One region of the Rhizobium anhuiense bv. trifolii genome, then DNA from elsewhere that is predicted to be linked to it. Evidence: predicted binding sites of a transcription regulator. Region 1 holds the regulator's gene; each other region holds the start of a gene.
What was found. The regulator LexA, encoded in region 1, represses DNA repair genes until DNA is damaged. The targets are predictions, from matches to a motif close to TGTTCNNNNTGTGTTCNG.
Positions count from the first base shown of each region.

Region 1 (4,222 bases):
CGAATGCGACCACGGAGGCGCTGCGCCAGTCCGGTCTGGCGCATATCATCGCCATCTCCGGCCTCAACATGGCGCTGTCGGCCGGCATCTTCTTCGTCGGCTTCCGGATGCTGCTCAGCCTCTTTCCCGGCGTCGCCCAGGCCTATCCGACGAAGAAGATCGCCGCCGCCGGCGCGCTCATCGCCGTCACGGCCTATTTCCTGATCTCCGGCTTCGCGGTCTCGGCCGAGCGCGCGTTCATCATGATGGCCATCATGCTGATTGCCGTCTTCTTCGACCGGCCGTCGATCAGCCTGCGCAATGTCGCTCTCTCCGCGCTCGTCATCCTCGCCATTTCGCCGTCCGAGGTCCTGGGTCCGAGCTTCCAGATGTCCTTTGCCGCAACCTTGGCGCTCGTGTCGGGCTATCAGCTGTGGAAGGATCGGCGCGTCCGCGAGAATGCCTTCCTGAAGCTGCCGATCGTCAGGCCTTTCGTCGCGGTTGCGGGGTTCTTCGGCGGTGTCTTCCTGACCTCGCTGATCGGCGGTTTCTCCACCGCACTGTTTTCGATCGAGCATTTTCATCGCCTGACCGCCTACGGCCTGCCGGCAAACCTCGCGACGATGCCGATCATCTCCTTCATCATCATGCCGGCCGGGTTGCTGGCGATGCTGCTCATGCCTTTCGGTCTGGACGTTTTGCCTTGGAAGATTGTCGGATTCGGCCTCGATCTGGTGATCGCCGTCGCCAAGACCGTGTCCGGCTGGGGTGGCGACATCGGCATCGGCCGCTTGCCCGCCTGGTATTTCGCGGTCGCCGTGGCAGGCTTCCTGCTGCTGACGCTGCTCCGCACTCGGCTGCGCCATATGGGCACGTCGATCATGTCAGCCGCAACGCTCATCCTGCTGCTTCTGCCGGTTCCCCGGCCGCCGGATCTGGTGATTTCGGAAGATGGCAGTCTCGTCGCGGTCGTCGAGGCGGCGGCAATGGCCTCCAACCGTGAAAACCCGCCGGATTTCATCTTCGACCAATGGCAGCGCGCGCTGGTCCTGCCGGCGCATGACCCGCCGAAGATGCTGGATGGTCCTGCTGTCCCGCCAGCGGGAGAGGACCGCCGCGTCAAGCTCTCCCGCGATCAGCAGAACGAAGCGAGGGCGGCGATGCGGGCGGCTGCAGCCGGCGGTGACGCAAACCGCTTTTCCTGCGTCAAGAAGGCCTGGTGCATATCAAGGCTTGGCAACGGTCATGTGGTCGCCGTCATCGACAATGCCGCCTATCTCGCTCCGGCCTGCGATGCGGCCGATATCGTGGTAACGTCGGTCCGCCTGCGTTTCAACAGCTGCCGCTCAGGCGCGACGCTCTTCACCGGCGAGACGTTGCGCCGGACCGGTTCCGTCGAGCTGCGCTTCGCGGAGGCCGGCATGGAGGTCACAACCGCATTCGATGATCTGTGGCGGCCATGGATCCGCCATCGCGCCTATGACTGGCGCAGCAACAGCTTTGTCGAAACCGGCCAGGGTGTTAGTGATAGCGGCGAATAAGGCCGACGAGTTTGCCCTGCACCTTGACGCGGTCTGGCCCGAAGATCCGGGTCTCGTAAGCCGGGTTGGCCGCTTCCAGCGCGATCGAGGCGCCCTTGCGGCGGAAGCGTTTGAGTGTCGCTTCTTCGTCGTCGACGAGAGCAACGACGATGTCGCCAGGGCTTGCGGTGCTGCCATTGCGGATGATCACGGTGTCGCCGTCGAAAATGCCGGCGTCGATCATCGAATCACCCTTGACCTCCAGCGCGTAGTGTTCACCGGAGCCGAGCATATCGGCCGGAACGACGATGTCGTGGGTGTTGTTCTGGATTGCCGAGATCGGAACGCCGGCGGCGATGCGGCCCATGACCGGCACGGAGACTGAGTTGCCATTGTCGGCGACGGGTTTTGCAGGAGCGGGAGTGGCGACCGGCTGGGGCTTGCCCAGGCTGCCCTCAATGACGCTCGGCGAAAAGCCGCGCCGGGGCTGGATGCTGGGGCTATAGGCCTCCGGAAGCTTGATGACCTCGAGTGCGCGGGCCCGGTTCGGTAGGCGGCGAATGAAGCCACGCTCCTCGAGCGCCGTAATCAGCCGGTGAATCCCGGACTTCGAAGCGAGATCCAGGGCGTCCTTCATTTCGTCGAAAGACGGCGGAACGCCGGATTCCTTCATGCGCTCATGAATGAAGAGGAGAAGCTCCTGTTGTTTGCGCGTGAGCATCGACGTTGTGACCTCGTGATTGAAACAAATCCAGAACAGACACTATATGTTCCATATGTGTTCCGCAAGTAGCTAAATTTCCGTAAAACTTGGCGCCAACTCGTTGAGATTTTTATTTTCATTTGCCGGATTGGCCGACAAGTCTTGCCTTGGGCGGCACTGTCGCACATCTCTGCCGTGTCAGGAGAGGGGATATCATGAACGAGCATTCCGCCAAACCACGCCCGCTGGATCATGTCGTGCTGCCGGTCGTCAATATCGATCTGGCGCGCGAGAGGCTCGGCAAGCTGGGCTTTACCGTTGCCGCCGATGCGCGTCATCCCTTCGGAACGGAGAATGCCTGCGTCTTTTTTGCCGATAAGACCTATCTGGAGCCGCTCGGGATTGCGAGCGTTAGGGAAAGTGAAGCATCGGCGCGGCAAGGCAATGTCTTCACCGCCCGCAACCGCGCCTTCCGATTCCGCTGCGGCGAGGAAGGGCTTTCGGCGGTGGCCTTCGGCAGCGAGGATGCCGATATCGATCATCGGAATTTCGTCGGCGACGGAGCGAGCGCCGGCGAGATGCTGGCGTTCAGCCGGCCGATGACGATGCCGGATGGTTCTGAGAGCATTGCCGGCTTCAGGCTGGCCTTTGCCGGCGACCTGCGCGCGCCCGATCTCTTTCTCTTCACCGTCGAGCGCGTCAATCCGCTGCCGGCCGACCGCAGCGCGCTGGAGGCGCATGCCAATGGCGTCACCGGCATTGCCGAGGTGGTGCTTTGCGCGCCCGATGCGGCTGCCTTCGCCGCCTTCGTCAGTCTTGCCAGCGCGCAATCGGCAGTCGAGAAAACCGGTTTCGGCGTCACGATCGCGGCGTCGAATGTGAAAATCAGCCTGATGACGCCGGAGGGTTTGGAGGCCTATTTCGAGGTCGCTGTCCCATCCGCCGACCGCGGCCTGCGCGGCCGGGCGATTCTCTTCGCTGTCGCCGATCTTGCCGTGACAGAAGCGCATTTGGCTGCTAACGGGGTGACATATACGCGCAAGAACAATCGCATTCTGGTGAAGCCCGCGCCCGGGCAGGGCACGCTTTTCGCCTTCGAGGAAACACGATGAGCACAGATACGAATTCCCAAGTCAAGATCGGCGAGGGCCAGGGCCAGGTCACCTTTTCCAACACCGGCCGCCTGTCGCTGATTGCCGGCCCTTGCCAGATGGAGAGCCGCGACCACGCCTTCATGGTGGCCGGCACGCTGAAGGAGCTTTGCGGAAAGCTCGGCATCGGCCTCGTCTACAAGAGCTCCTTCGACAAGGCAAACCGCACTTCGCTTTCGGCCGAACGCGGCATCGGCATTGAAAAGGGCATGGAGATCTTTGCCGACCTCAAGAAGGAATTCGGCTTTCCCGTCCTGACCGACGTTCATACCGCCGAACAATGCGCCGAGGTGGCAAAGACCGTCGATGTCCTGCAGATCCCGGCCTTCCTTTGCCGCCAGACCGATCTTCTCATCGCCGCCGCCAATACCGGCCGCGTCGTCAATGTCAAGAAGGGCCAGTTCCTCGCTCCCTGGGATATGAAAAACGTCCTGAAGAAGCTTAACGCCAGCGGCAATCCGAACGTGCTGCTGTGCGAGCGCGGCGCCTCGTTTGGCTACAACACGCTGGTTTCCGACATGCGTTCGCTGCCGATCATGGCGTCGATGGGTGCTCCCGTTGTTTTCGACGCCACCCATTCCGTGGCGCAGCCGGGCGGGCAGGGCGATTCCTCGGGCGGCCAGCGGGAATTCGTTGAAACGCTGGCGCGCGCAGCGGTGGCGACCGGCATTGCCGGCGTCTTCCTCGAAACCCATCAGGACCCCGACAATGCGCCTTCCGACGGACCGAACATGGTCTATCTCAAGGACATGCCGCGGCTCCTCGAAAAGCTGCTTGCCTTCGATGCGGTCGCCAAGGCCTGATTACCCAGCTTGACGTTCAACAGTCTGACATGATCGCGCTATAAGCATGTCGCGCAAAACCAAAGA
Region 1 covers NZ_CP098803.1:2,319,296-2,323,517, forward strand. Annotated here, with positions in the region: gene NE851_RS20165 (ComEC/Rec2 family competence protein) at 1-1,520, shown strand, start outside; gene lexA (transcriptional repressor LexA) at 1,501-2,220, opposite strand; gene NE851_RS20175 (VOC family protein) at 2,418-3,314, shown strand; gene kdsA (3-deoxy-8-phosphooctulonate synthase) at 3,311-4,156, shown strand.

Region 2 (4,222 bases), 690 kb from region 1:
CGACTTGCCGAGGGTCAGCAGCCGCGTCAAACGCGAATAGGCCGCACGATCCGTCGGGTAGACCAGGATCGCCATGCCGTCCTGCAGATCAAGGCGACAGCCGACAACCAGGCGGACGCCGGTCGCACGCGATGCTTCCAACGCTCTTACAATGCCTGCCAGCGAATTACGGTCGACGACGCCCAGCGCCTCGATCCCGAGTTCCTTGGCCGTGGCGAACAGCTCATCTGCAGATGAGGCTCCGCGCAGGAAGCTGAAATGCGTTGTGACCTGGAGTTCGGCATAGCGCATCACGCAAAAACCCCGTGCAGGAACCATTTGTGCGATCCGGTCTCCGCATCCACCCCGTCACCGGAACGATAAATCCAGTAGCGCTCGGCGGTCTCGTCCTCGACGGTGAAATAGTCGCGGACGGCAACCCATTCGGAGGTTCGCCGCCACCACTCGCCGTAAATACGCTCCGGACCATCCGCGCGTTTGACGCGCCTGCGCTTGCCACGCCAGGTAAACCAGACAGGTGGATGGTCGGGTAGCAGAGCCATGACCTCAATCTGTTCGGGTCGTTCCATCAGGCGCACGGGACGGGGCCAGATCAATGGCCATGTGTGCCCCTCTTCGTCGGCAACTGGCGAGATGCGCTGCACCGAGCGTTCCGGCACATCGCTTGCAACAGGTGCCAGCCGATAGATGCGTTGTGTTCCACGGTTACCCAACACGTCGATCAGCGAGGTAACGTCGATGTCCGCAGCCTCGACAAGACTGGAAACCATCTGTCTGTCGTTCAGCGGCTCGACCATCGTTGCTGCAAGGCTGAGCTTCTCGATGCCAAAGCCTGGATCGATCTTCTCAATCCGGTCGTGCAGCAGCTTCGTCAACCAGACGACATCTCGCACGGGCTTCGCCGTCCCTGCTCGCAAAGCCTGAATCGTGTTGTCGACCCGGTGGACAATCAGGTCCGTACGGCGGATGCCGAGACCTTTTGCCTGCAGTTCGAGACAAAGCTGCGTCACGAGCCGGGAAACGTACTTTGCAATGGTCTCGGCCGCACCGATTGGCTCTGCGAAAGCACGATGGACTTCGATGATCTCGGGACAGCGGATGGGATCGATGGGCTCGGCGATCCTGCCGAACATCTGGTCGAGACGACGGCCGATCTCCGGGCCGAAGCGCAGGGCAATCGGCGCACGAGGTGTCGCAGCCAGCTCGCCGACGGTTTTGAAGCCGAGCGTGCGTAGGCTCACTATCGTCTCGGCGCTCAACCGCAGCGACGACAGGGGAAGTCGGGCAACGGCATCGGCCGTTTTCCCTGTTGGAATGACCGTTGTTTCCGCCGTCATGGATCGTGCCCACGCGAATGCAGCTCCCCACGTATCTGCAACGACAGCACGGGCTGGCAGACCCCTTGCACGAAAACGATTCACCAGACCGGACAGCATAAGCGCTTCGCCACCTTGCAGGTGATCGGCTCCTTCCGTGTCCATGACGATGCCATCAGGAGGATCGATTGCAACAATCGGGGAATATTGGGACAGCGCCCAGAGCGTCAGGCGTTCGAGTGCGGCAAGATCGGTGGCGGGATCGGCGTCAACCATATGCAGACCCTGGACAAGTGCCTGTGCTTTTGCGGCTGCCATGCCAACGTGCAGGCCGACCATTGCTGCATTCTGATCGACAGCCGACAGCCAGCGTTTCGAGCCGCTCCGTGCGACAATGACAAGCGGCGCTTCAGCCGGAATGGAGGGATCGGCGCGTCTGACCCGATCCGTCGGCAGCGTCGGAAGAAATACTGATACGACCCTGGTCATCACATGCACCTACGACGAAATCTGCGCTCTCTCCTGCTTTCACCCTGATCAGTTCAGCCAGCCATCGCGCTCGGCCGACACCTGGCACCGGAAGCGGCTCGGACGGCAGGACGGATATTCGCCATCGTGTTGCCGCAGCAGTCGGATGGCCAAAATCCCCAGCCTCGGTCTGCCGCCGCCATCGTCGGATCACCAGTCCGATGGTGCCGGAGCCCTCGGCAGCAAGCTGGAGCCGCCGCGACACCACCATGGGAAGCCGAACCACCTCTCCGACCACAGCCCCAAGGCCGCCAAAACGGAGCGCCTCCTCGAAGCTTTCCAAGACGAACTCCTCTTTGATCGCTTCGACATAGATCACACGATCAGGATGGAGGCCGACCTGGGCCAAGGCCGGTGCGAAGAGGTCGGGTCTAGCGAGGCACCAAACGACCTTGCCTTTGGTTCGGGCAGCAATCCCTGCGGCGAACAACGCTGCGGCCGCACCATCAATCGCGCCTGCTCCTCCCCCGGCGAATTCGTGCAAAGCCCCATAGGCTAGCCCGCCACCCGGAAGGTGCGCGTCGATGTCGACCACTCCGAATGGGAGGACCGTTTTAGGGCGAGCCACGGCCCCTTCAAGGTGCTGTATGCGATCTCGAAGGTCGGAAATGATGGGGTTTGCGCCGGTCTGCGCCATTCGGAGCCTTCTTCAAAATCAGGTTTTCATCTCACCCGAAAGCGAGTATGTTCCCTTTTTGTTCCTTATCGGCATATGAGTCAATGCGCATGAATGGGCGAGTGTTCCACGAACTGCAACCTGTCGACATTCTGCTGAAGCCGAAGGACGAATGGATTCAATCGCGTAACGAGGAACCGTCCACAGGCTCGAAAATATCATCGATGAGAAAATATACCTATGATGAACATACCGCGCTCCATGTCTACGGAGCCTCACAATTACCATTGAATGCAAGGCAGCTGACAACCAAGGAGGATATCCCATGACGGAAAATGTGGTCTCATTCGAGGAAAAACGCTTGGAACGTTTGGACGGCACAGTGTTTGGATCGACGGCTGAGGAATCCAAGATTGCTGCTATCGGCTCGCAAATCGAGTTTGCCAAACGCGAGCTTGAGACCGTGCAAGGCTATATCGACCTCGCCTACGCGGGAACAATCACAATCGCGATGAATGATTGCGGTGAACCGCCTCCTCAGCAGCCGTTCGCACACCTTGGCAATGTCTTGTCAAACTACGAACAGGTCCTGTTCGACCGGATTGGCGAGCTTGAATATGAGCAGCAAGTGCTCAACTTACCGGCCGATGACCAAGGATATTGAGTGCGATGTCGCAACCTCAGCCGGTTATATACGACCTTTCCCCCAGACGACGCGCGATCACCTTTGAGGACACCCTTGATTTCCGCTCCAGGTTGCCGCAAGCAAGTTCAATCAGCAGTTTAGCTATTTTCGGAAAGGTTGCTGACGGTTTCTATTGGGAGGCAAAGTGAGAGCGATTATATTCGGCATGGTTATTTCGGCGCTCGCTGCTACAAATCTTCTGGCATCAACTCAAGTGCGTGTTGTCGATGGCGATACGCTCGAAGTCGCCGGAATCGTTTATCGACTCCACGGGATGGACGCCCCCGAGGCTGGCCAGACTTGCAACGGCGTTGGTGGTGGGCAATGGCAATGCGGAAAGGAAGCGATTGCCACTCTCGAAGAGTTGGCGCTTGGTAATGACGTAACCTGCGACAATCGAGGGGGGATGGACCTTTACGGTCGCACGATTGGCGTCTGCAAGGTCGCTGGTAAAGACATCAACGCCATCATGATCGAGACCGGCCACGCTTGGGCTTTCCGGCGATACTCGCAAGACTATGTCGGGCTCGAAGATGTCGCTCACAAAGCGCATCTCGGCGTCTGGCAGGCGGACACGGAAACGCCTTGGGATTATCGCGCCCACAAATGGGAGGTTGCCAAGCAGGAGGTACCTGACGGCTGTCCGATCAAAGGCAACATTTCCAAGAGCGGTCACATTTACCACGCTCCGTGGTCGCCCTGGTACGCGAAGACCAAAGTGAACGTCAAAAACGGCGAGCGCTGGTTCTGCAGTGAAAAGGATGCCATGGACGCCGGTTGGCGTGCCCCCTATTGGGGGCGGTGATCACTGCGCAACTTGTTGCTCCTGGTTCCGTCGCCGGATTCTTATTTCAATCCGACGACGTGTTTCTTCCGCTCCCGCCTGCCCGGTGGTGATCACGTCCCCTGGCAGGATAAGTTGGGCTGCCGACAACGGCAGGATCGTCGCCCCCTTCAGCTTACCTTCTGATTTGAGAGCATTGGCGACGGACACCGCTCGGGCAAGTCCCAGCCCAGCATTGTCGGCGGGAACAACGCCCGCGATTGACTTCTTGCCGTCGAGCACGTCCATTACCG
Region 2 covers NZ_CP098803.1:3,007,862-3,012,083, forward strand. Annotated here, with positions in the region: gene NE851_RS23585 (error-prone DNA polymerase) at 1-291, opposite strand, end outside; gene NE851_RS23590 (Y-family DNA polymerase) at 291-1,805, opposite strand; gene NE851_RS23595 (ImuA family protein) at 1,726-2,481, opposite strand; gene NE851_RS23600 (hypothetical protein) at 2,786-3,124, shown strand; gene NE851_RS23605 (thermonuclease family protein) at 3,291-3,950, shown strand; gene NE851_RS23610 (OmpA family protein) at 3,951-4,222, opposite strand, start outside.
Region 2: the regulator LexA is predicted to act here: its motif matches at 2,530-2,547, upstream of NE851_RS23595 (ImuA family protein).

Region 3 (4,222 bases), on a different replicon from region 1:
CGCAGAACTGTTTAGACAGCGTATACGAGCGTATAGCTTGCGGTGCCTTTGTCGCCGCCCGATAATAAGTCCATCCAGCAATTTGCCATAACGCCATTTAGGCGCGACGCCCATCGGCGAAGTCGGGAGGCGGCGGTGCCAACCAAGAAACCTCTGATTGCGATCGTCGACGACGACGAGTCGATGCGGGAGGCTATCAAGGGGCTCATAAGGTCGATGGGATTTGACGCCGAGACCTTTTCATCCGCGGATGATTTCTTGAGATTCCCTGATATCCGCCGCACGGCCTGCCTTGTGACTGACATCAATATGCCCGGAATGAGCGGGCTCGATCTGCACCACCGGCTGGTCGCGCTGGGCAAGAGCGTTCCGACTGTTCTGATCACCGCCTTTCCGGAAAAGAATGTGCGCGCGTCTGCGTTGGGCGCGGACGTCGTCGGCTGCCTGACAAAACCGTTTGGCGAACAGATTTTGCTTGATTGCATCCGTTCTGCGCTAGTTCTCAATAGCGAGGGCGAAAGCGGTTCGTGAGGTCGGAAATTCCAACGGAATTTCACATCAGACGGCTTCGACGAAACTCCGACCTCTCAGCTTCGATCTGCCGCAAGCAGGTCAAGGGAACTTAGGCGAGGGGCGGTACCACTGGCAGGCGCGGGAACGCCGGTGCGGAGCGCATCCAATCTAAAACCGACCGCGTCACATCTAATGTGACCTAAAACGCGAGCTGCAACTGCGGCGTCGCTTCAGATCTGCGCCGCTCCAGCGAAGACAGCGACACGCCGAGCAGACGGATGCCTTTTCGCGGCGGGAAGATTGGCGCGAGAAGCATATCGACCACCTCCTCAAGATTGGCAATTGCTGGCAGTGCTGACGGAACTGTCTTGCTACGGGTGATCTGGCTGAAGTCGGCATACTTGACCTTGAGCGTCACCGTCTTGGCGCCGATTTCATTGGCCTCGCAATAGCCCCAGACCTTTTCGATCAGCGACTGAAGCCCGTCGCGCGCGGGTTCATAAGAATGGATGTCGGCAGAGAAAGTGTCTTCCGCACCGACGGATTTCCGCACCCGGTCCGGTCTGACCTGGCGATTGTCGATGCCGCGGGCGATGCCATAAAAATACGGCCCTGACTTTCCGAAATGTTCGACGAGGAAGTCGAGCGTTTTCTCCTTCAGGTCCGCTCCCGTTTCGATCGCGAGCCGATGCATCTTCTCGGCCGTTGCCGGTCCCACGCCATGGAATTTCTTGACGGGAAGCTGTTCGACGAAGGCGGGGCCGTTCTTGGGGGTGATGACGGCCTGGCCGTTCGGCTTGTTGAGGTCGCTTGCCATCTTGGCCAGAAACTTGTTGTAAGAAATTCCCGCCGACGCGTTGAGCCCCGTCGCCGCCTTGATCCTCGCTCGGATCTCTTCGGCGATCTCGGTCGCAATCTCCATGCCCTTCAGGTTTTCGGTGACGTCGAGATAGGCCTCGTCGAGCGACAGTGGCTCGATCATCGGCGTGTATTCGGCGAAAATCGAGCGGATCTGCAACGACACGGCTTTGTAAACATCAAAGCGCGGCTTGACGAAGACAAGGTCCGGGCATTTCCGCTGGGCGGTCACCGAAGGCATGGCGGAATGGACGCCGAATTTGCGTGCCTCGTAACTGGCGGCCGCCACGACCCCGCGGGCAGCAGGACTGCCGACAGCAACCGGCACACCTCGCAGCTCCGGATTGTCGCGCTGCTCGACCGATGCGTAGAAGGCATCCATGTCGACATGCACGATCTTGCGCGGCCGTTCGCGGTTGTCTTCGCCTGTCATTATCTAGCTTCCATCAGCAAGACCATCACTCAAACATGGGAAGTGTGCTCCACACTTGTCACCTCGCGGCGTCTGCATCCGCTCGCAGCCCATGGCCATGCGCCGGCGGATTTCCGCGAAGGTGACGCTTGCGCCAAACGCTTTGACCAACAGTTTGCGCTCATGTGTACAATGGCGATCGCAGAGGAGGCATATGAGTTCGACCACCGGGACCTGGTGATCTTGCAGTCTCGGGATCGTATCTTCCACAAGCCGCGTTCGGCGCATCCAAAAATATTCCTGTCTCAACATCCGATTGAATCCGCTGGCGATTTTTATCTTTTGTACCGGCGCTCAACTTCAGCGGGTCATATGCGCATTGACTCATTTATCTCTTCGGAACAAATACAGAACATATTGCTGTTACTCAAGCCGAAAACGGGTTGCCCGAGATCATGAAGTCAGCCGTCGCCCCAAACGCCGTCCTCGACGGGCTGCGCGAGCAGATCGCGCACCTGGAAGGCGCCGGTCGGCGCAGCCGAGGCGTTTTGCCTTTCGGTGTCGCGCAGATCGACGAGCGGCTTCCGGGTGGTGGATTGGCCTATGGCGCGCTGCACGAATGCGCCGGCGGCGGGACCGGCACCGTCGACGGGGCGGCGGCCGCCCTGTTCGTGAGCGGGATTGCCGCCCGTACCAAAGGCAAGGTCGTCTGGTGCCTGACACGTCCTGACCTGTTCTTCCCGGCCTTGGCGCAGGCGGGTCTTCATCCGAACCGGGTCGTCTTCGTCGAGTCCGACAAGGAGGAGGACGTCCTTGCCAATATGGAGGAGGGCCTTTCATACGGCGGCCTCGGGGCGGTGATCGGCGAGATCGTCCGGCTGCCGATGGCCGCGTCCGGGCGGCTGCAACTCGCAGCCGAGAAGAGCGGCACGATGGCGCTTGCAGTGCGGCGGTGGCGACGGCAGACCGAGGCCAGCGACTTCGGCCAGCCGACGGCGTCGACCACGCGCTGGAGGGTGAGCGTCATCCCGAGCGAGGAACTGCCGGTTCCGGGCGTCGGGCGGGCGAGATGGCTTCTGGAACTGATGAGGGTGAAAGCGGGTGAGTGCGCCGAGTTCGAAGTAGGAGCCTGCGATGCCGAGGGTCGTATCGATATTTTTTCCCGATCTGGCGACGGACAGGATCAGGCGGGCCGATCCCGCCATTCCCGTTGAGGAGGCGATCGCCGTCATTTCGAAGAGCGGTTCCAAACGCTGGGTGTCGGCCGCCGATCCCGCGGCCAGAAAGGCTGGCGTTCACGTGGGCATGCCGGCCGCCAAGGCGCAGGCGCTCTTCCAGGGCCTCCGGATGATCGACGCCGATGCCGCCGCCGATGCAGCGGCGCTCGATCGCATCACCATGTGGGCGCTCAGCCAGTATTCGCCGATCGTCGCCGTCGACGCGCCGGACGGCATCGTCATGGACACGGAGGGCGCGGACCATCTACAGGGCGGCGAGGAGCGAATGTTGACGAGCATCGCCAACCGCTTCCGCGCCAAGGGCCTGACGACACGGGTCGCCATCGCCGACACGTGGGGTGCCGCCCACGCATGCGCCAGAGCGACCAGCCGCGAGACCGTCATCGTTCCGAGGGGCGAGACCCTCCGGGCAGTGGAAAAGCTGCCGATCTCTCTTCTACGGCTTCCTGAGAAGATCGTCGGCGACCTGCGGACGCTCGGCTTCAAGACAATCGGCGAGCTTGCCAATACTGCTCGCCCACCGCTTACGCTCCGCTTCGGGCCGGAGGTCGGCCGCCGCTTCGACCAGATGTTCGGCCGCACGCCTGAGCCGATCGATCCCATTCGAACAGCCGAACTTGTCGAAGTCAGCAGGGCGTTCGCCGAACCTATCGGCGCCGCCGAGACCATCAACAAGTATGTCGCCCGACTGGTCGTCCAGCTTGTCGATGCGCTGCAGAGAAGGGGGCTCGGCGTCCGTCGCGCAGACCTCATTGTCGAGAAGGTCGACGGCACCCGGCAAGCCATCCGCGCCGGGACCGCCAAACCCGTGCGCGATGTCGCCTGGCTGACGAAACTGTTCAAAGACAGAACCGAGAAGATCGAACCCGGCTTCGGTATCGAGAAGATGACGCTAGTGGCGGTCATGGCGGAGCCGCTAGAGGAAGCCCAGAAGACGTCGTCGCTGGTCGAAGACGAGGGTGTGGACCTCACGCCGCTCATCGACATCTACGGCAACCGTGGCCAGCGGGTCTATCGCGTCGCCCCCTTTGCTTCCGACGTTCCCGAGCGCTCGGTCCGGAGGATCAGTGCCGCATCCGATCCGATAGAGGCTGCCTGGGTCAATCACTGGCGCCGGCCCGTCCGCCTGCTTGCGCGACCAGAGCAGGTCGACGTGATGGCGCTGCTGCCAGACCATCCGCCCGTCTGGATCATGTGGCGG
Region 3 covers NZ_CP098801.1:456,499-460,720, forward strand. Annotated here, with positions in the region: gene NE851_RS02245 (response regulator transcription factor) at 136-531, shown strand; gene dinB (DNA polymerase IV) at 713-1,804, opposite strand; gene NE851_RS02255 (hypothetical protein) at 1,808-2,071, opposite strand; gene NE851_RS02260 (ImuA family protein) at 2,239-2,997, shown strand; gene NE851_RS02265 (Y-family DNA polymerase) at 2,918-4,222, shown strand, end outside.
Region 3: the regulator LexA is predicted to act here: its motif matches at 2,181-2,198, upstream of NE851_RS02260 (ImuA family protein).

Region 4 (4,222 bases), 1.6 Mb from region 1:
GCGGCGCGGCACGCCGATCTGGACTGCGGCAAGGCCGATGCCCGGTGCGTCATACATGGTTTCCAGCATGTCGTCGGCGAGACGCTGCAGGTCGGCATCCACCCGCTCGATCGGCTTGGACAGCTGGCGGAGAATAGGATCGGGAAGAATGATGAGTGGCTTGATGGTCATGGCGTTCCCATAACCCATCTTTTCCGACTATGGAATTATCCGGCAGGCGGGGAATACGCTTTTTTCCATCCCCGCCTGGAATTTTGCCATATTCTCCTCAGGCCGCCCGGCGGGCAGCGAGGGCGGAATGCCCCTCCGGCCGGGCGCGGAAGCGCCGCAGCAGCTCGATCAGCTTCTCCACCTCGTCCTTGAGGCGGCGGGTTTCGGCTGAGGAGTGCTCGACCATGTCCGAATTCTGCTGGGTGATCGCCCCCATGTTGCGGACCGCCACGCTGACCTCGTTGACGCCGGTCGCCTGATCGCGGGCGGCGGCGGCGATATCGGCGACGAAACGGTTGATGATGTCGATACGACTGATCATGTCGTTCAGCGCCTCGCCGGTGCTGGAGACGATGCCGACGCCCTGATTGACCTGGGTCGAGCTCTGCGAGATCAGGTTCTTGACCTCCTTGGCCGCATCCGCCGTGCGCTGGGCGAGCTGGCGGACCTCCTGGGCGACGACGGCAAAACCCTTGCCGGCATCACCGGCACGGGCTGCCTCGACACCGGCGTTCAGCGCCAAGAGGTTGGTCTGGAAGGCGATCTCGTCGATGACGCCGATGATCTTGGAGATCCCGGTCGAGGATTTCTCGATGCCGGCCATCGCCGAAACGGCGCTGGTGACGAGCTCACCGGAATTCTTCGCCTTCTCTTGCGTCTCGCGTACGGCGGCCGAAGCCTTCTCGGCATTGGCGGCCGTCTGGCCGACGCTGACGGAAAGCTGCTGCAGCGCCGCCGAGCTCTCCTCGACACCGGCCGCCTGCTGGGCGGTGCGCAGCGCCAGATCGTTGGTCGCATTGGCAATGACGTCGGCGCCGCTCATGATATGACCCGAGGTCTCGCGCACGGAGGCGAAGGACTGGCTTAGCGCCCTGACGGCGCGGTTGTAATCCTCGGCCATCTGCCTGAAATTGCCCGGCAGGTCGGACGGCAGGGTGGCTTCGAGATCGCCGCGCGACAGCGCTTCCAAGCCGCGGCGCAGCTGTTCCAGCGCGACTGCCTGGTCGGATTCGGCCCGGGTGCGCTCCTCTTCCAGGGCCCGGCGCTTGGCTTCGAGCGTCTCGAGATAGACCGAGATGGAATAATCCATGTCGAGCATGCCGGCCTTGATGACGGCCGACAGCTTCTCGGCCAGCTGCTTGCCTTGCCGGCGCGCGAAGACCGACGGCCACTGTTTCTCCATGATGCCCTTGACGAGTTCGGACATGACGATGGCGTAACCGCCAATATACCAGCGCGGCTCCAGCCCGATGCGGGCATGCGTCCGGCCGACCGCCGTGACCCCGTCGACATAGCTCTCGTCGAATGCACCGCCGGCAAGATTGGCCCAATGATCCTGCTGGCGCTTCTTGGCATGGCCGACGTGGTTCTTATCGGCGAAAAAGCCTGCGACCGCAGGGGTCCTGGCGATCTTGGCGTAGAATTTATCGAGGGCGCCGCCGATCAGTTCCGATATGACGGGGCGCAGATCCCGCATCGACCTGCGCGCCGCCTCATCCAGTTCGATGAAATCGAGGCGCTGCCTGAGGGCACTGTCGGTCTGCTGGGATGTCATGGAGGGTCTCTGTACTTGGCGCAAGGCGCGGGAAGGAATTTCTGCGCCACAGGTTTTGGCGAATATGGTTGAGCAATCGTTAAATCGGCCGGCGATTTCTTCTTCATCAGCTGGGAAGAGCAGCAGCCTGTGAAGATCGTAAGGGCCGGCAATTCTGTTCACGTTTTGATCTATATATTGCCGTGTCTTCTGTTATGCTCGCGGTATGACCGTCCATTCCGAATCGCTCGCCCTTTCCCTTGCCTCGATCAGTCCGGCCATGCTGGCGCTTGGCGGCGGGGTTCTCGCCGCCCTCGTCCTGCTGGTGATCGTGCTTCTGCTGCGCGGCGCCAGCCTTCGCCGCGAACAGGCCGAGGAGGCGAGCTTCCGCGCCGGGGAAACCGAAGCGCGCATGGCCGAGCTTTTGAAGATCCAGGCGGAGATGCAGGGCCGCATCGCGGCGATGACCGAGGTCTTCGGCGCGCGGCAGAGCGAACTCAACCAGACGATCAGCCAACGCCTCGACGGCATGTCGCAGCGCGTCAGCTCGACGATCACCGAACAGACGAAATCGACGCATGAGAACCTGCGGCGGCTGCAGGAGCGGCTGGCGGTCATCGATGCGGCGCAGAACAATATCCAGAGCCTCGCCAAGGATGTCGTCGGGCTGCAGGCCATTCTGTCCAACAAGCAGACGCGCGGCGCCTTCGGGCAGTCGAGGATGGAAACGATCGTCGCCGACGGCCTGCCTATGGGCGCCTACACCTTCCAGCAGACGCTCTCCAACGGCTCACGGCCGGACTGCACGATCCGCATGCCGAACGACGCGCCGCCGCTTGTCATCGACGCGAAATTTCCGCTCGAAGCCTGGAACGCGATCCGCGACGCCGGCAGCCCCGAGGCCGGCAAGATCGCCGGCCAGCAGTTCCGCCGCGACATGGAGATCCATATCCGGGACATTTCCGAGAAATATCTGATCCAGGGCGAAACCCAGGATACGGCCTTTCTCTTCGTGCCCTCGGAATCGATCTTCGCCGAGATCCACGAGCACTTCGAGGCCGTGGTGCAGAAGGCGCACCGGGCGCGCATCGTCATTGTCTCGCCGTCGCTGCTGATGCTGTCGATCCAGGTCATCCAGGCCGTGCTCAAGGACCAGCGCATGCGGGCGCAGGCGCATCTGATCCAGGGCGAGGTGGCAATACTGATGGACGATCTCGGCCGGCTCGACGAGCGGGTGCGCAAGCTGCAGGGCCATTTCGCCATGGCGCAGAAGGATATCGACATGGTGGTCACGTCAGCCGACAAGCTCACCAAGCGCGGCGCCAGGATCGAAGCGCTGGAATTCGAGGCGGGCGGCGGCGAGGCAAAGCCTGCCCGCGACAGCGAAGCCGCGGCCAAATCGATGGAAAGCCGCACCGGTCTTCTGAAGCTCCGGGTGGTTGACGAGGAGTGACCGCTTCGGGCAGTGTCTCGCCCGCATGAAACAGCAGGAGCATGACGCCGTCCGAAAACCGCGCCTAGTTTTCGCCATGACGTCGCTTGCAGGCTCCAAAAGACGGGACACCCTGATGATCACAGTTTTCGGGTCCATCAACATGGATCTCATCGCCACGACCGAGCGCCTGCCGAAGCCCGGCGAGACGGTGGCCGGCAACGGCTTTGCCACGGCCGCCGGCGGCAAGGGCGCCAACCAGGCGCTGGCAGCGCGCCGCGCCGGCCGCTATGTGCATATGGCCGGCGCCGTCGGCAAGGATGGCTTCGCCGCGGATGCGCTGGCCCTGCTCGATGATGCCGGCACCGACCTTTCTCTCGTCAAGCATGTCGACGGCCCCACGGGCACGGCGCTGATCCTTGTCGGCGGCGACGGCGAAAACATGATTGCCGTCGTTCCCGGCGCCAACGGCCTGGTCACGCCTGCCGATGCCGAGAAAGCGGTCGGCCGCATGAACGAAGGCGATCTCCTGATGCTGCAGCTCGAAGTGCCGGCGGCCGCCGTCGAACGCGCGCTGTCGGCAGCCCGCGCCAAGGGCGTCACCAGCATCCTCAACCTTGCGCCGCTCATCCCCGATGCGGCCCAACTCGGCCGGCTCGCCGATATCGTCATTGCCAACGAGACCGAGTTCGAGCGGCTGGCCGGCCAGGAGGGCATGGACGCTGAAGCGCGCGAGGCCGCCCTTACCCGCCTGCATGCGGAGACGGGCCAGACGCTGATCGTGACGCTCGGCGGCGATGGCGTCATCGCCATTCGCGACGGGGCAATTTCACGGGCACAGGGCCTCAAGATCGAACCCGTCGATACGGTCGGCGCGGGAGATACCTTCTGCGGCTATTTCACTGCCAGCCTCGACGACGGCCTCGATTTTGCCTCGGCGCTGCGCCGTGCGGCCGTCGCCGGTTCGCTCGCCTGCCTGAAGGCCGGCGCGCAACCTTCGATCCCCTGGAGCGAGGAAGTCGCAGACAGAATATAGGAAGCGTCCC
Region 4 covers NZ_CP098803.1:723,801-728,022, reverse strand. Annotated here, with positions in the region: gene def (peptide deformylase) at 1-171, opposite strand, end outside; gene NE851_RS12135 (globin-coupled sensor protein) at 269-1,765, opposite strand; gene NE851_RS12130 (DNA recombination protein RmuC) at 1,971-3,197, shown strand; gene NE851_RS12125 (ribokinase) at 3,313-4,212, shown strand.
Region 4: the regulator LexA is predicted to act here: its motif matches at 1,921-1,938, upstream of NE851_RS12130 (DNA recombination protein RmuC).